3 regions of the Paenibacillus sp. FSL R10-2771 genome follow, and region 1 is predicted to be linked to each of the others. Evidence: riboswitches for the same ligand, from Rfam matches in the RefSeq annotation. Region 1 holds a riboswitch; each other region holds the start of a gene.
What was found. A riboswitch is a leader RNA that binds a small molecule or an ion and turns the genes downstream of it on or off. The one in region 1 is predicted to bind cyclic di-GMP.

Region 2: it holds a riboswitch for cyclic di-GMP, as region 1 does, so the genes downstream of both, NSU14_RS26560 (PA14 domain-containing protein) here and NSU14_RS28610 (transglutaminase-like domain-containing protein) in region 1, are expected to answer to the same signal.
Region 3: it holds a riboswitch for cyclic di-GMP, as region 1 does, so the genes downstream of both, NSU14_RS29920 (anti-repressor SinI family protein) here and NSU14_RS28610 (transglutaminase-like domain-containing protein) in region 1, are expected to answer to the same signal.

What each region holds. Positions count from the first base shown of each region.
Region 1 is NZ_JBBOBM010000001.1:6,643,176-6,647,272, forward strand. It holds rRNA gene NSU14_RS28605 (16S ribosomal RNA) at 1-1,342, opposite strand, end outside; gene NSU14_RS28610 (transglutaminase-like domain-containing protein) at 1,707-2,498, opposite strand; cyclic di-GMP riboswitch class I at 2,531-2,611, opposite strand; cyclic di-GMP riboswitch class I at 2,684-2,764, opposite strand; gene NSU14_RS28615 (class D sortase) at 2,892-3,545, opposite strand; gene NSU14_RS28620 (GtrA family protein) at 3,617-4,021, opposite strand; gene NSU14_RS28625 (glycosyltransferase family 2 protein) at 4,011-4,097, opposite strand, start outside.
Region 2 is NZ_JBBOBM010000001.1:6,158,897-6,162,993, forward strand. It holds gene NSU14_RS26560 (PA14 domain-containing protein) at 1-1,888, opposite strand, end outside; cyclic di-GMP riboswitch class I at 1,926-2,006, opposite strand; gene NSU14_RS26565 (sugar phosphate nucleotidyltransferase) at 2,144-3,517, opposite strand; gene NSU14_RS26570 (hypothetical protein) at 4,063-4,097, opposite strand, start outside.
Region 3 is NZ_JBBOBM010000001.1:6,935,772-6,939,868, reverse strand. It holds gene NSU14_RS29925 (2-oxoglutarate dehydrogenase E1 component) at 1-557, opposite strand, end outside; cyclic di-GMP riboswitch class I at 1,075-1,159, shown strand; gene NSU14_RS29920 (anti-repressor SinI family protein) at 1,188-1,337, shown strand; gene NSU14_RS29915 (helix-turn-helix domain-containing protein) at 1,486-1,818, opposite strand; gene NSU14_RS29910 (TasA family protein) at 1,991-2,581, opposite strand; gene NSU14_RS29905 (TasA family protein) at 2,651-3,247, opposite strand; gene sipW (signal peptidase I SipW) at 3,347-3,943, opposite strand; gene NSU14_RS29895 (hypothetical protein) at 3,945-4,097, opposite strand, start outside.

The DNA of each region.
Region 1 (4,097 bases):
GCAGGCGAGTTGCAGCCTGCAATCCGAACTGAGACCGGCTTTGCTGGGATTGGCTCCACCTCGCGGTTTCGCTTCCCGTTGTACCGGCCATTGTAGTACGTGTGTAGCCCAGGTCATAAGGGGCATGATGATTTGACGTCATCCCCACCTTCCTCCGGTTTGTCACCGGCAGTCACTCTAGAGTGCCCAGCTTCACCTGCTGGCAACTAAAGTCAAGGGTTGCGCTCGTTGCGGGACTTAACCCAACATCTCACGACACGAGCTGACGACAACCATGCACCACCTGTCTCCAATGCTCCGAAGAGGGGCACTATCTCTAATGCTTTCATCGGGATGTCAAGACCTGGTAAGGTTCTTCGCGTTGCTTCGAATTAAACCACATACTCCACTGCTTGTGCGGGTCCCCGTCAATTCCTTTGAGTTTCAGTCTTGCGACCGTACTCCCCAGGCGGAGTGCTTACTGTGTTAACTTCGGCACCAAGGGTATCGAAACCCCTAACACCTAGCACTCATCGTTTACGGCGTGGACTACCAGGGTATCTAATCCTGTTTGCTCCCCACGCTTTCGCGCCTCAGCGTCAGTTACAGCCCAGAAAGTCGCCTTCGCCACTGGTGTTCCTCCACATATCTACGCATTTCACCGCTACACGTGGAATTCCACTTTCCTCTTCTGTACTCAAGTCACCCAGTTTCCAGTGCGACCCCAGGTTGAGCCCAAGGTTTAAACACCAGACTTAAATGACCGCCTGCGCGCGCTTTACGCCCAATAATTCCGGACAACGCTTGCCCCCTACGTATTACCGCGGCTGCTGGCACGTAGTTAGCCGGGGCTTTCTTCTCAGGTACCGTCACTCCGGTAGCAGTTACTCTACCGGACGTTCTTCCCTGGCAACAGAGCTTTACGATCCGAAAACCTTCATCACTCACGCGGCATTGCTCCGTCAGGCTTTCGCCCATTGCGGAAGATTCCCTACTGCTGCCTCCCGTAGGAGTCTGGGCCGTGTCTCAGTCCCAGTGTGGCCGTTCACCCTCTCAGGTCGGCTACGCATCGTCGCCTTGGTGAGCCATTACCCCACCAACTAGCTAATGCGCCGCAGGCCCATCCCCAAGTGGCAGATTGCTCCGCCTTTCATTCTCTCTTCAGGAGAGGAAAGAAATTATCCGGTATTAGCTACCGTTTCCGGTAGTTATCCCAGTCTTGAGGGCAGGTTGCCTACGTGTTACTCACCCGTCCGCCGCTAAGCATGAATGGAAGCAAGCTTCCATTCAAACTCCGCTCGACTTGCATGTATTAGGCATGCCGCCAGCGTTCGTCCTGAGCCAGGATCAAACTCTCCAAATTGTATTTAGAAAGAGCGATTGCTCATTTTGAAACATCTGACGAGAATTTTCATTCTCTTTTTTGGAAGTCACTTTCGTGATTTCCGATACTCACTCGTTGTTCAGTTTTCAAAGATCAAGCTCGTTGTCAGCGCCGCTCATCGCGTCACCAGCAACTCTTATAATATATCACATTCATTCGAGTAATGCAAGCTTTATTTTGAAATCACTTATTTAAGCCATTTCTTATTAAGTTTGCCGCTCCAACAACGCTTATTTATAATACCCTATCTCTCTACCAAAAAGCAACCTTTTCCAAAATAAAAATAACCCGCTTAATTACTAAGCGGGTTATCCTCAATGAAACTATGAATGCATCTGTGCTCTTAGTAGAACTTAGCTGCAGTATATTTACTTGCTACTTTAACCAGATCTGCTGTTTTGCTGTTCTTGGCAAGTCCAGCATCAACTGTAGTATCAATAGTTACCCATTTGCCATTAAGGAACACTTCATTCCAAGCGTGGTAAGAAGTCACATAACTTGTGTTACCCATAACCAGTTTGGTAGGAATGCCTTCACTGCGAAGCATAGTAGCGAACAAGGAAGCGTAATCGTAGCAGATCCCCTTCTTGGTAGCCAAGGTGCTGTCGTTGTTAGGGATGTAATCTGTAGTAACACTGGAAGCCAGGGAATAATCATATTTCACATTGGCTACGATATAATTATAGATAGCCTTCACTTTGTCTTCATCTGATGTCAAACCTTGTGTAAGCTGTGTTGCTTTCAGAACTGCTTTATCGGAAGAACTCCATTTAACATTCTGTACGGAGCTCAGATATACGGCGTTGGCGTTGCTCAGGCTAAGATCTACCGTCTCGGAAGAGATTACTTTGTATTTGTTGCCGTTAGTGTTCTCAAGTACGGAAACCTTGTATGAACCGTTACCTTGTTGAAGCGGGAATGTTTCAGTTGGTTTGGAAGTGTATAAGTTGTAGGTGTAGCTGTTATTATCTTTGGTGATCATCAGCTTAATCTTCTTATCCTTAGGAACATTATAAGAAACTCCGATAACACCCTGATCAAGTTGACCTATGTTCAACCAGCTTGCATCTGCATTAGCAGCTTGAGCTGTACCTGTCTGCACCGACGTAACCACTACGAATAGTGTAACCAACATTAAATAGAACTTCTTCATTGGATAAAACCCCTTTCGGTAGCTGGCTGCCATCCTTACGGGAAGGCCCTTTAGCTTTGCGTCCCTACCTTTCGATAGGTTTGCCGTTATCGTATAAGCTTTATCTGTCCTTGCTTCTACCATAAAATGCTAGATTCACAATAAGAACAAACAAAAAAGCCTCTTCATTCGGTAGCTGGCTGCCATCCTTACGGGAAGGCCCTCTAGCTTTGCGTCCCTACCTTTCGATAGGTTTGCCGTTTATCGTGTATTAGCTTTGTATAGTTATATCTTACCATATCTATTTCTATTATCAAGACCTAAATCACTAGATTTCCGCGAAAACAAATAAAAATTTTAAGTATTTTAAGTTTTTCCGTCATTATTCTACAAACATCACGATAACTTTGCGTGAATGATAAGTCTATGCGTTGGATTCACCAGCGGATCACAAGTAATGAGTGTTAGAATCTTGTCATCCTTATTCCCTTTCAATACGGATACATCGGTTGGTTCCACAATAGTCACATCATAAACTACATAATTGTATGCCTGCTTGCCGGTTGTAACGGAAATAGTGTCCCCGACTCCAACTTCATTCAATCTGTTGAATAGCCTTCCCGTAGTTCTTGATCTATGCGCTGCAATTGCAGCATTCCCAGCAGAGCCAAGCGGAGCCGTCTCCTTCATATGCGCAGCAGCATGCTTCATATTCGCCTTGGTGGCGCCTTCCAGGACAGGCAGCTTCAGATCTATTTTGTCGATTTCGATGATTGCCATCACCTTGCCTCCGACTTCAATCTCAGGCGCAGCAGAGGGTTCTGGCTCTTCCGCAGCCGACTCATCCGCCAGCAGCTGGGTTACTTCCGCGTAAGGCTTACTTAGATCAGCACTGGCCGGAGCTGACGCAGACGGAACGATTTCACTGTAGGCCTGTTCAGCCTCTTCCAGCAGCTTTTGCTGCTGACGGTCATTGTACCATTCGCTTCCTTTGGGATAGAGCATAATAAGCACCCCGGCAAGTATAATCAAATAGGATAATTTCCGCATGACAATCGCCTCCGTAATATAGAATAGATGTTACCCTTCCGGAATAATTAAGAAGCAATGCTTCTTAATTATCAGAATACCCATTTCCGGCTTCCGAAGAAATTAATGATCACCGTAACAAATGTGACCAGCACTTTGGCGACCAGCACTTGAATACCGAGAGAATCGGTCAATATATGAATCAGCAGCACCGATATACCCAGCACCAACAGATTCAGCACGATAAACCTGATCAGCTGCATCCGGTCGAAGCCCTCTTTATTGCCTCTGTCCCGATCACGGAAGGTTACCTTTTTGTTCCAGAAGAAGCTGTTGGCCGTACCGGCGCTGTAGGAAATAATCTGCGCAGGGGTGTTGATCATCCCAAGGGAATGCAGCAGTGTGAATACAGCAAAATCAATCAGTGTATTCAGCAGGCCTACCGCATTGAATTTCAGGAACTGGATGAACCCCGCACTCCATTTCTTATCTGGCATAATCGCTTTCCTTCCGCGTGTCTTCTATTTCCGCATCCGGATAGCCTTTGGTCTCACGTACAATATAGAGCGGTCT
Region 2 (4,097 bases), 480 kb from region 1:
TTGCTGTTGGCACCGGTGTTGGTGTTGATACTGGTAACGGCGTTGCTGTTGGTACTGGTGTTGCAGTCACAGCCGGAGCATCCAAAGCTGCTTTGCTGGCTGAAGAAGCAGCCGTGTTCACAAATAACGCACTTGTAGGGACAGTTGCCTTCGCCTGGCTTGGACTCTGCCACATCAGACGGATATTGGCATCGCCGGCATTCTCGTAATACTCCACTTTGATATCATACAGCCGGCCTGCCTGCAGGTTTATGCTTCCTGTACGCTCGGTACCGCTCTGTTTGGTCCAGCTGTCGATTACAGCTGTGCCGTCAATATAGACGCGGATACCATCATCGGATGTAGTGATAATCTGATAGGTTTCACTGAAAGAAGGTTTGATCTGACCCGTCCAGCGTATGGAGAAGCTATCCACTCCAAGCTTGGCATCCGGCGCTGCCTGGCGCCAGTTAAAGTTCAGCAGCGCATCATTCCGGACCAGAACCGGAGTGCCCGAAAGCGTCATGTTCTTGTAGTATTCTCCCTGAAGACCATTCTGAACGACGGGGGCCGTCACAGAATCATTGGAAGCAGGGGGCGGCGTCAGTATCGGTATTGGCGTTGCTGTCGGTACCGGCGCTGGTGTTGCTGTTGGAACTGGCGTTGGCGTTGCTGTCGGTACCGGCGTTGGTGTTGCTGTTGGTACCGGCGTTGGCGTTGCTGTCGGTACCGGCGTTGGTGTTGCTGTTGGTACCGGCGTTGGTGTTGCTGTTGGTACTGGCGTTGGTGTTGCTGTTGGTACCGGCGTTGGTGTTGCTGTTGGTACTGGCGTTGCTGTCGGTTCCGGCGTTGGCGTTGCTGTTGGTTTCGGCGTCGCCGTAGCAAATGTGCCTGCTTTATAATCGTCCCGGGTCACAGTATAGCTGTCGCTCATGAAACCTTTGATGGTAGCAACTGTGTTGGTTTCATACAGCATTTTTCCCCAGCTCATCATATATACCCAATTTTTCTGTGAGAGTTGCAGCTTTGCTGTGCTTGGCATTTGTCCATTCTCGCCAATGGCAATCGGTTTGCCATTCGCAAGTGCGAGCAGGCTGTCATGATATTTATTCATATAATCGTTCTCATATATATCTGCCGCGAGTACATCCACCTTGTCAGCCCCCGGGTAGGTCAGCGCATAAGGATCAGACCAGGCATTGGGTGCATTGGGGTTCCATACCCACAGCAGGTTGTTTAATTTATGAACGTTTACGAAACGGTCATACATAATATTCCAAAGCGCAGCAAAGTTATTTTTCTTCCCCCACCAGAACCAGTCACCGTTCATTTCGTGGTAAGGTCTCCAGAGTACGGGAACACCAGCATCCCGCAGGCTTTTAAGTGAAACTGCCACTTTGTCCAGATCTGCAATCAATGCAGTGTACTGTGTTGTACCCGGAGTAATATATTTATTGAATTCCGCCTGGCTCAGCGGTTTCTGAACATTGGACCAGAGGTATGCGGTACCGGGCAGATTCTCATGAAAAGTCATGGCTACAATGCCGCCGCCCTTATACCAGTTGATCGCGCTGTTCACAACATTTCTGCGTTGCGCCGCTGCTGTACTTTCCGATTGCCCGCTGATTACGCCCAGTTCATAGCCGTGAAGAGCAGCATATTGTCCGCTGGTTCCTTTCAGCTTGTTGCTGAATTCGTCCGGACTTTCCAGATAGTCATGTTGGCCGGTAATAATGCCTTTTCCAGTGATAGAATACAGATCATCCAGCAATCTGACTGCTTCGGTTGAAGCCTCCGGATTAATGGGCGCTTTGGAACTAGACGCAGCTTCTGCAGATGAAGGCATTCCGCCGAGTCCCAGAGGTACTGCAGTCAATAAAAGGGCCAGAGACAGCACAGTGCACAGCAAACGAGACTTACGGTAAGTTATCAAAATCCATCTTCCTTTCGGTAGCCAGGCTGCCACTCTTGCGAAGGCCCTATAGCTTTGCGTCCCTATCTTTCGATTAGGTTTGCCTTTGTCGTATTGGAAGGATTAATCCCTCTTACCGTAAGTATCGTCCCTATTTAGTTTTAATTTAGAGCAAAAATGAAATTTTCTTAATAAATGGTTCTTAATACCTGTTTTGGATTTGTAACAATTGGTTATATAGATAGATTAGACCTATGAAATGAATTGCTGCAAGGCGATATCTTCCCAATCCAAGGTGATTCGGATGTTATCTTCCTCCACCAGCTCAGAGCCGGTCTGCACTTCGATAAATTCCATATCTGTCAATGCCAGGATCGCATGCTTGGTGCCTTCCGGAATCCGTACGACATCCCCCGCCTTCACATTATGCATTTTCTCATTGAGCACAATGCTGGCTTCACCGCTGACAATGGTCCAGATTTCACTGCGTTTGTGATGCAGCTGATAGCTGATATTTTTACCTTCAGAGATAAAGATTCGCTTCGTCAGCACCTCATTGCCTTCCGCATATTTCACATAATCAATTACCTTGTAGTGGCCCCAGCGGCGTTCTTCGTACATCGGTCTTTGTTCAAAAGATTTCAGCACTTCTTTAATGCGCGGGCTCTCCGCCTTGTGCGTAACCAGAATTCCGTCCGGGCTGGCGGCGATAATCAGATCCTTCGCTCCGATCACGGTGATCGGAATGTCCAGCTCGTTGATCAGGCAGGTGCCTTCGGAATCTGCAGTGACGAAGCCTTTGCCGACATGATTGCTGGTCATTTCTTCAGTCAGCGTGTTCCAAGTGCCCAGATCCTTCCAGAATCCGGCGTAAGGCTGAACCACGATATTCTCTTCTTTTTCCACCACTTCGTAATCAAAACTGATGGAAGCCAGCAGTTTATACTGCTTCTGCAGTTCCTCATAGTTCAGCGGCAGTCCTTTGCGCTGCAGAATATCCAGCAGATAACCTAGACGGAAAGCAAACACGCCGCAGTTCCAGAGCGCGTTCCGGCTGATCAGCTCCTCAGCCTGCTTGCGGTCCGGCTTCTCCTGGAAGTGGCTCACCTGCAGATACCCGCTCGCCCCCGCTTCGGCGCTGGTAGGAATGATATAGCCGTATTTCTCGGAGGCATGCTCCGGAACTACGCCCATCAGCGCCAGATTGGCGCCGCTCTCCAGCATCGTGCTCTCCAGCTGCAGAACGGTTTCGAAGAAGGACGACTCCACATAAGGATCGACGGGCAGGATGGCTACCGTCTCGCTTGGTGAAACACCGGCGACCGAATACAGATAAGCTGCTGTCAGTGCGATGGCAGGGAAGGTATCGCGCCGCTCCGGCTCAACGATAATCGGCACCCCGCTGCCCAGCTGGCTCTGAATCATCTCTACCTGGCTGCGGCCGGTAGCCAGGTAGGACGATTCCGCCATCCCTGTCTCCTGCAGCTGTCTCCATACCCGCTGTACCATGGATTCCGGTTCACCTGCCGGGCTTTCCAGTACTTTCAGAAATTGCTTCGAACGTGAATCATTGGACAAAGGCCAGAGCCGTTTACCAGAACCGCCTGATAGAAGTACTAGTTTCATAAGTGAACCCTCCTAAGTTTATATGATGTCGCGAAAATATCGGATTGTTATTGGGAGCTGGCTGCGTTTGCTTAAGCCTAAAAGCGGCTGTTATGAGGGTCACTGCAAGGAATGTTTGGACTTTCGGCCGCTGTTGTCTCCGGATTTCCTGATTTAAACCGCTTATCGCGGTAGAAATCCGGAGACAAAGGCGGACGCTAACGCTCCTACAGTTCCAAAATCCCTCTCCGTTCCATTACATAACAGCTGGCTTATTCGCTTCGCCCGCAGGCGAAGCTCCCGGCTAAAGATCCGGCTATTGCCGCTTGGTTGAGCGGCAATTGAATCAGCTGCTGCCGCTTGTTGTTGCGGCAATTGAACCTGCGGCTGCCCCGCCTGCTTTTGCGGGGACAAAAGCCATTTCACGCTTGTTCCAAGGCGGCGCCGCTCAACTAAGCGGCGGTGAGAGATTTAAGGGATTAAATGCATCTTGTTCCAAGGGATTTCCGCTCGCTGTAGCAGCGAAGGGGAAACATAACACTCTTGTTCCAAGGTTTTACGTTCACTTACGCGGCGGTGGAATCAAGAGCACTAATGCCCC
Region 3 (4,097 bases), 290 kb from region 1:
TGGTTCAGTGGAGCAGGCGACGTTGTGGATTCCGCCTGGCTGTTGAGCCAGCGCAGCTCACGCTCGTCATGCACATGCCCGAATTCATAGGCAATGGTCTGTGTGTAGGCCTGGCGCATTCTGTGAACGGCATCCATAGCGGTATGCACGCCCTCAGGGGCATTCTCCCAGATCAATGAAGCCGGCAGGGCATTCAGATCTTCGCGCGTCAGCTCATAGGTCTCGATCTCCAGCCATTTCGCCATCGGGTTGGTGCTCCGCTCCAGCGGATCGATATCGGCAGCCATATGGCCGTATATTCGGATGTTAGCCATTAGCTTGGAAGCTTTAACGGCTTTCCTGAGCCACTCTGTATCTCCTGAGATGGCGGGGGGAGGCGTCTTGACGGCATCCGGAGCCAGGGGAGGCGGGCCGGATACTGTGAAGAGGTCGCGGTAATGATGCTCTACGGAAGTGGGGTCCTTGACAAACTGCTCGTATTTCTCCTGAATGTAGCCCAGATTGGGACCGTAATACTTGCTCCAGACAGATTCGTTATAGGGCTCTTTGACGGCCATGAGTAGGTCCTCCTAACGGATAAACTCCACATGCGGTATATTAGGAACACCGCTTAGCGGAGCTGCGATGTTTGCGGTTTCATTCTCATCTTATTGTGCTACTTTCCGGCAGGGTAATCAATTCATACTTTCGTGCAATCCGTTCGCAAAACGGTATGATTCAGCGGGGGATTCATACGGAACAATCATAAATTTTCCGGGTGAAGCCGGAAAAATAAAATATCGTTAAAATTAATAAAAATTAAGGGATTTAGGTGGTTGTAAATCATAGAAATGGGTAATTGTTTCTATATTGTGTTACGGGATTAATATCTATTTAGTATATTTAAACTAATTTGGACCGATTGAAGATGAATTGGAATTATTTATACAAGCTATTGGCAATTTTAGCTAAGGGTCTTCACGATTTAACATAAAAAAATTCCAGAAAACGACACACTTTTCATGTAAGATCTTGTATAATGTTATTGCGGAGAACGGTTTCATCGATTCTTTTCAGATCCTTTCATGTAAAGGGTCCAGTAAAGGGTAAACCTGCCGAAAGACAGGGGCACAAAGTCTCGGATCTAAAGTAGAAATACTATGATGGCCGGACTGCCTGGGGACGCGAAAATTCTAGGAGGAGATTTCTTGGATAAGTCCAACCAGGGGAATGACGAACTGCAGGCAGTTGATCTGGATTTAGAATGGGTGCATTTGCTAATGTCTGCTAAGCAGGCTGGCATCCAGGCAGACGAGATTCGGCGTTTTTTTACTGAAAAAGCACTCCAGGCGATGTAGGGCATTCAGCATTGTACGGATACATACAGAAGAGGGCACAGCGGTGTACACGCTGTGCCCTCTTCTGTTGGAATTTACATGTTGTTTCGGGGTCCCCGCAAAGTACCTGGGTAATCATCGAGGCTGCTGCCTCACTTTGTGGGGTATTTCAGTTATCCTTCTGCTCCAGCCGCCATTTCTGATAATCGAGAAACTCCTTGAATTCACGTTTGCTTATACCAGAGGCCATCGCATCCTGAACCAGCCTGAACCATTCTCCATCGAGAACCGGCTCTGCAGTTTCTGCAATTCCGCCATACAGTAATACGTGAATGGATACTTGGAGTGCATCGGCAATTTTTTCGATAAATTGAATGGAGGGGTTGGATTGGATATTCCGTTCGACATTACTTAAGTATGATTTCGCCACGTCAGCCTTATCCGCAAGCTCGGATAAAGAATAACCCTTCTCCAGCCGGAGCCTATGGATGCGGCTTCCCATATTATCTGACACGATTACAACGCCCTCCGTACTTTTTGTTATCAGTATAACAAAAATTCGCAAAACGGACAAAAACCCTTGTTCCTGCCAGAAGCTGGCGGGGAGAGACAAAACGGCATATCCAGCCCGGATGAGGGAGGATATGCCGTTTTGTGTATATAATTTAATAGCCTTATTTGGCTTCTCCCAAACCTTGCGTAGCATTGAATGTCCAGTTCAGCGCCAAGCCGTCACCCTGGAAGATATTCTGATCCTGGGTATTGTCAACGAATTCGAAAGCAATCTTGAAGGTTTTGGTTTGGGTAGCGGCGATGCCTCCCGGCAGTACACCCGCCGTTACGAGATCATAGCTGGAAGTGTTCTTCAGGTCCTTCAGGGAGATCTCGGACAGCACATGGCCGGCAAGCGGACCGCTGGTATAAGAGCTGTCGAGAAGTTTGATTTTGAAGTGATCTCCAAGATCCTGGCCGGCATTATCGCCCTTCGCATCAGTTACAGTGTAGCTGGTGGCCAGCGTTAGGAGTTTGATATCCAGGGTGCCGTCATTGGACAAGGTGAACGTGCGTACGGTGTAATCACCCGGTTTCAGATTGGTCAGGGCAACAGGTGTATTAAAGGAAGAGCCGAGCTTCAGCGTGCCTGCCGCGAAGGTTGCCGTGCTGGTTGCTGTGGAGCTGAAGTAAGCGAAGGTGCCCCCTCCGATTAAAGACAATCCCAGTGCTGCCGATGCTACGCCAAGACCCAATGTTTTTTTGATACCCATAATTAATTTCCTCCTCGAGTATATTATGTTTTTTTAAGATCGGTGATCAGGAATGCATATACAGATAGATTATTTGAGGGCGCCTTTTTCCTGGTTGGCTTCGAAGTTCAGGGTCAGGGCCAGTGTATCGCCTTGATAGTAGTTTTGCGGCTGGAAGGTTTCCTTGAAGGCAAACTGTACGCTCAGTTTATCTGAGGTGCCTGCTTTGATGCCCCCATTCTCTACACCAAAGATTCCGCCGAGAATTCCCTTGGCTACAAGATCCGGACTTTGCTGCTCAAGTTCGGCCAGTGAAACGACCAGAACAGGTGATGTTACCTTATCCTTGTTAACTAGGAACGTCACAATAATATCGTCTTTGAGATTATGGGCGCCGTTATCTCCCTGGGCATCTGTAATGACAGATGAGGTACGCAGAACAACTTTGGGAATATTGAGCGTTCCGTCATTTTTCAATTTAAAATCTCTTAGGATCGTATCCCCCGGTTTAAGATTGCTGAGATTGACAATAACGGAGGGGTCCGAATTAAGTAATAAAGTTCCGTTGTTAAAAGAAGCTGCAGTGGTGGAGGTACTGCTGAAGTAAGCGAAGGTTCCTCCGCCGACCAGGGTTAATCCGAGTGCTGCCGATACAACGCCGAGACCTAATGTTTTTTTAACGTTCATTTGTTCATCCCTCTCTCATCGTTCTTTTTTTGTCTTTACCTGTCTTCGGGGAAAATTTATTGTTGCTCCGCGTTTCGTAAACGGGAGAGGACAATCGGTTTATTGCACAATGTCTGGAAGGGTATCCGGTCCGCCGGTCACCGCTGGCCCTGCATTCTTCTTCTCCAGTGCCGCTACGGCTTTCCAGGAGGAATACAGTGCGTAGAGGAGCAGGAGCAGCCCGGGGATAATCATCAGCATTACGCTTCCGGCTTTGGAGACCGCAAAATTCATGGCATATCCTACATAAGGGACGGTGACGCCGGTATATTGGCCTACCACATTTGTTGAGCTGACCGCTGAGGTATCGGCTGCATCGTTATTGTCCCCCTTGGTGGTATAGCTGGCTTCACCTATGGCACTGTTTATTGAAGCATCGACCACACGGTGTGTAATCAGGAGGTTATCGGAATTCATGAAAGTAATCACATCGCCTTTTTGAAAACGGGTCATATCCCCGCCCGGCTTAATCGCTACTATAGATCCGGTCTGGATGCCCGGCTCCATGGAACCGGATAACACCGTCTTGATCTGATAGCCGAAGAAGGAAGGTTCGCCTCCGGAGGCTTTGGAGATGACTACTGCTGTTACCAGCACCAGGAAAATCATAAATATCAGTGTGGACAATGTGGTGCTGACTATCTTTTTAATGCGCATATTATTCCCCGCCTTTGCTGGTATCCGATTGTGGAGCAGGTGTAGCTGTAGGTGTAACTGTAGCTGTTGGCTGCGCGGTATCTGTACCGCTATCCGGGAGCTCCCCAGGTGAGTCTGCCGCTGGAGTCGCCTCCGGAAGATTGGCTTCCGGTGC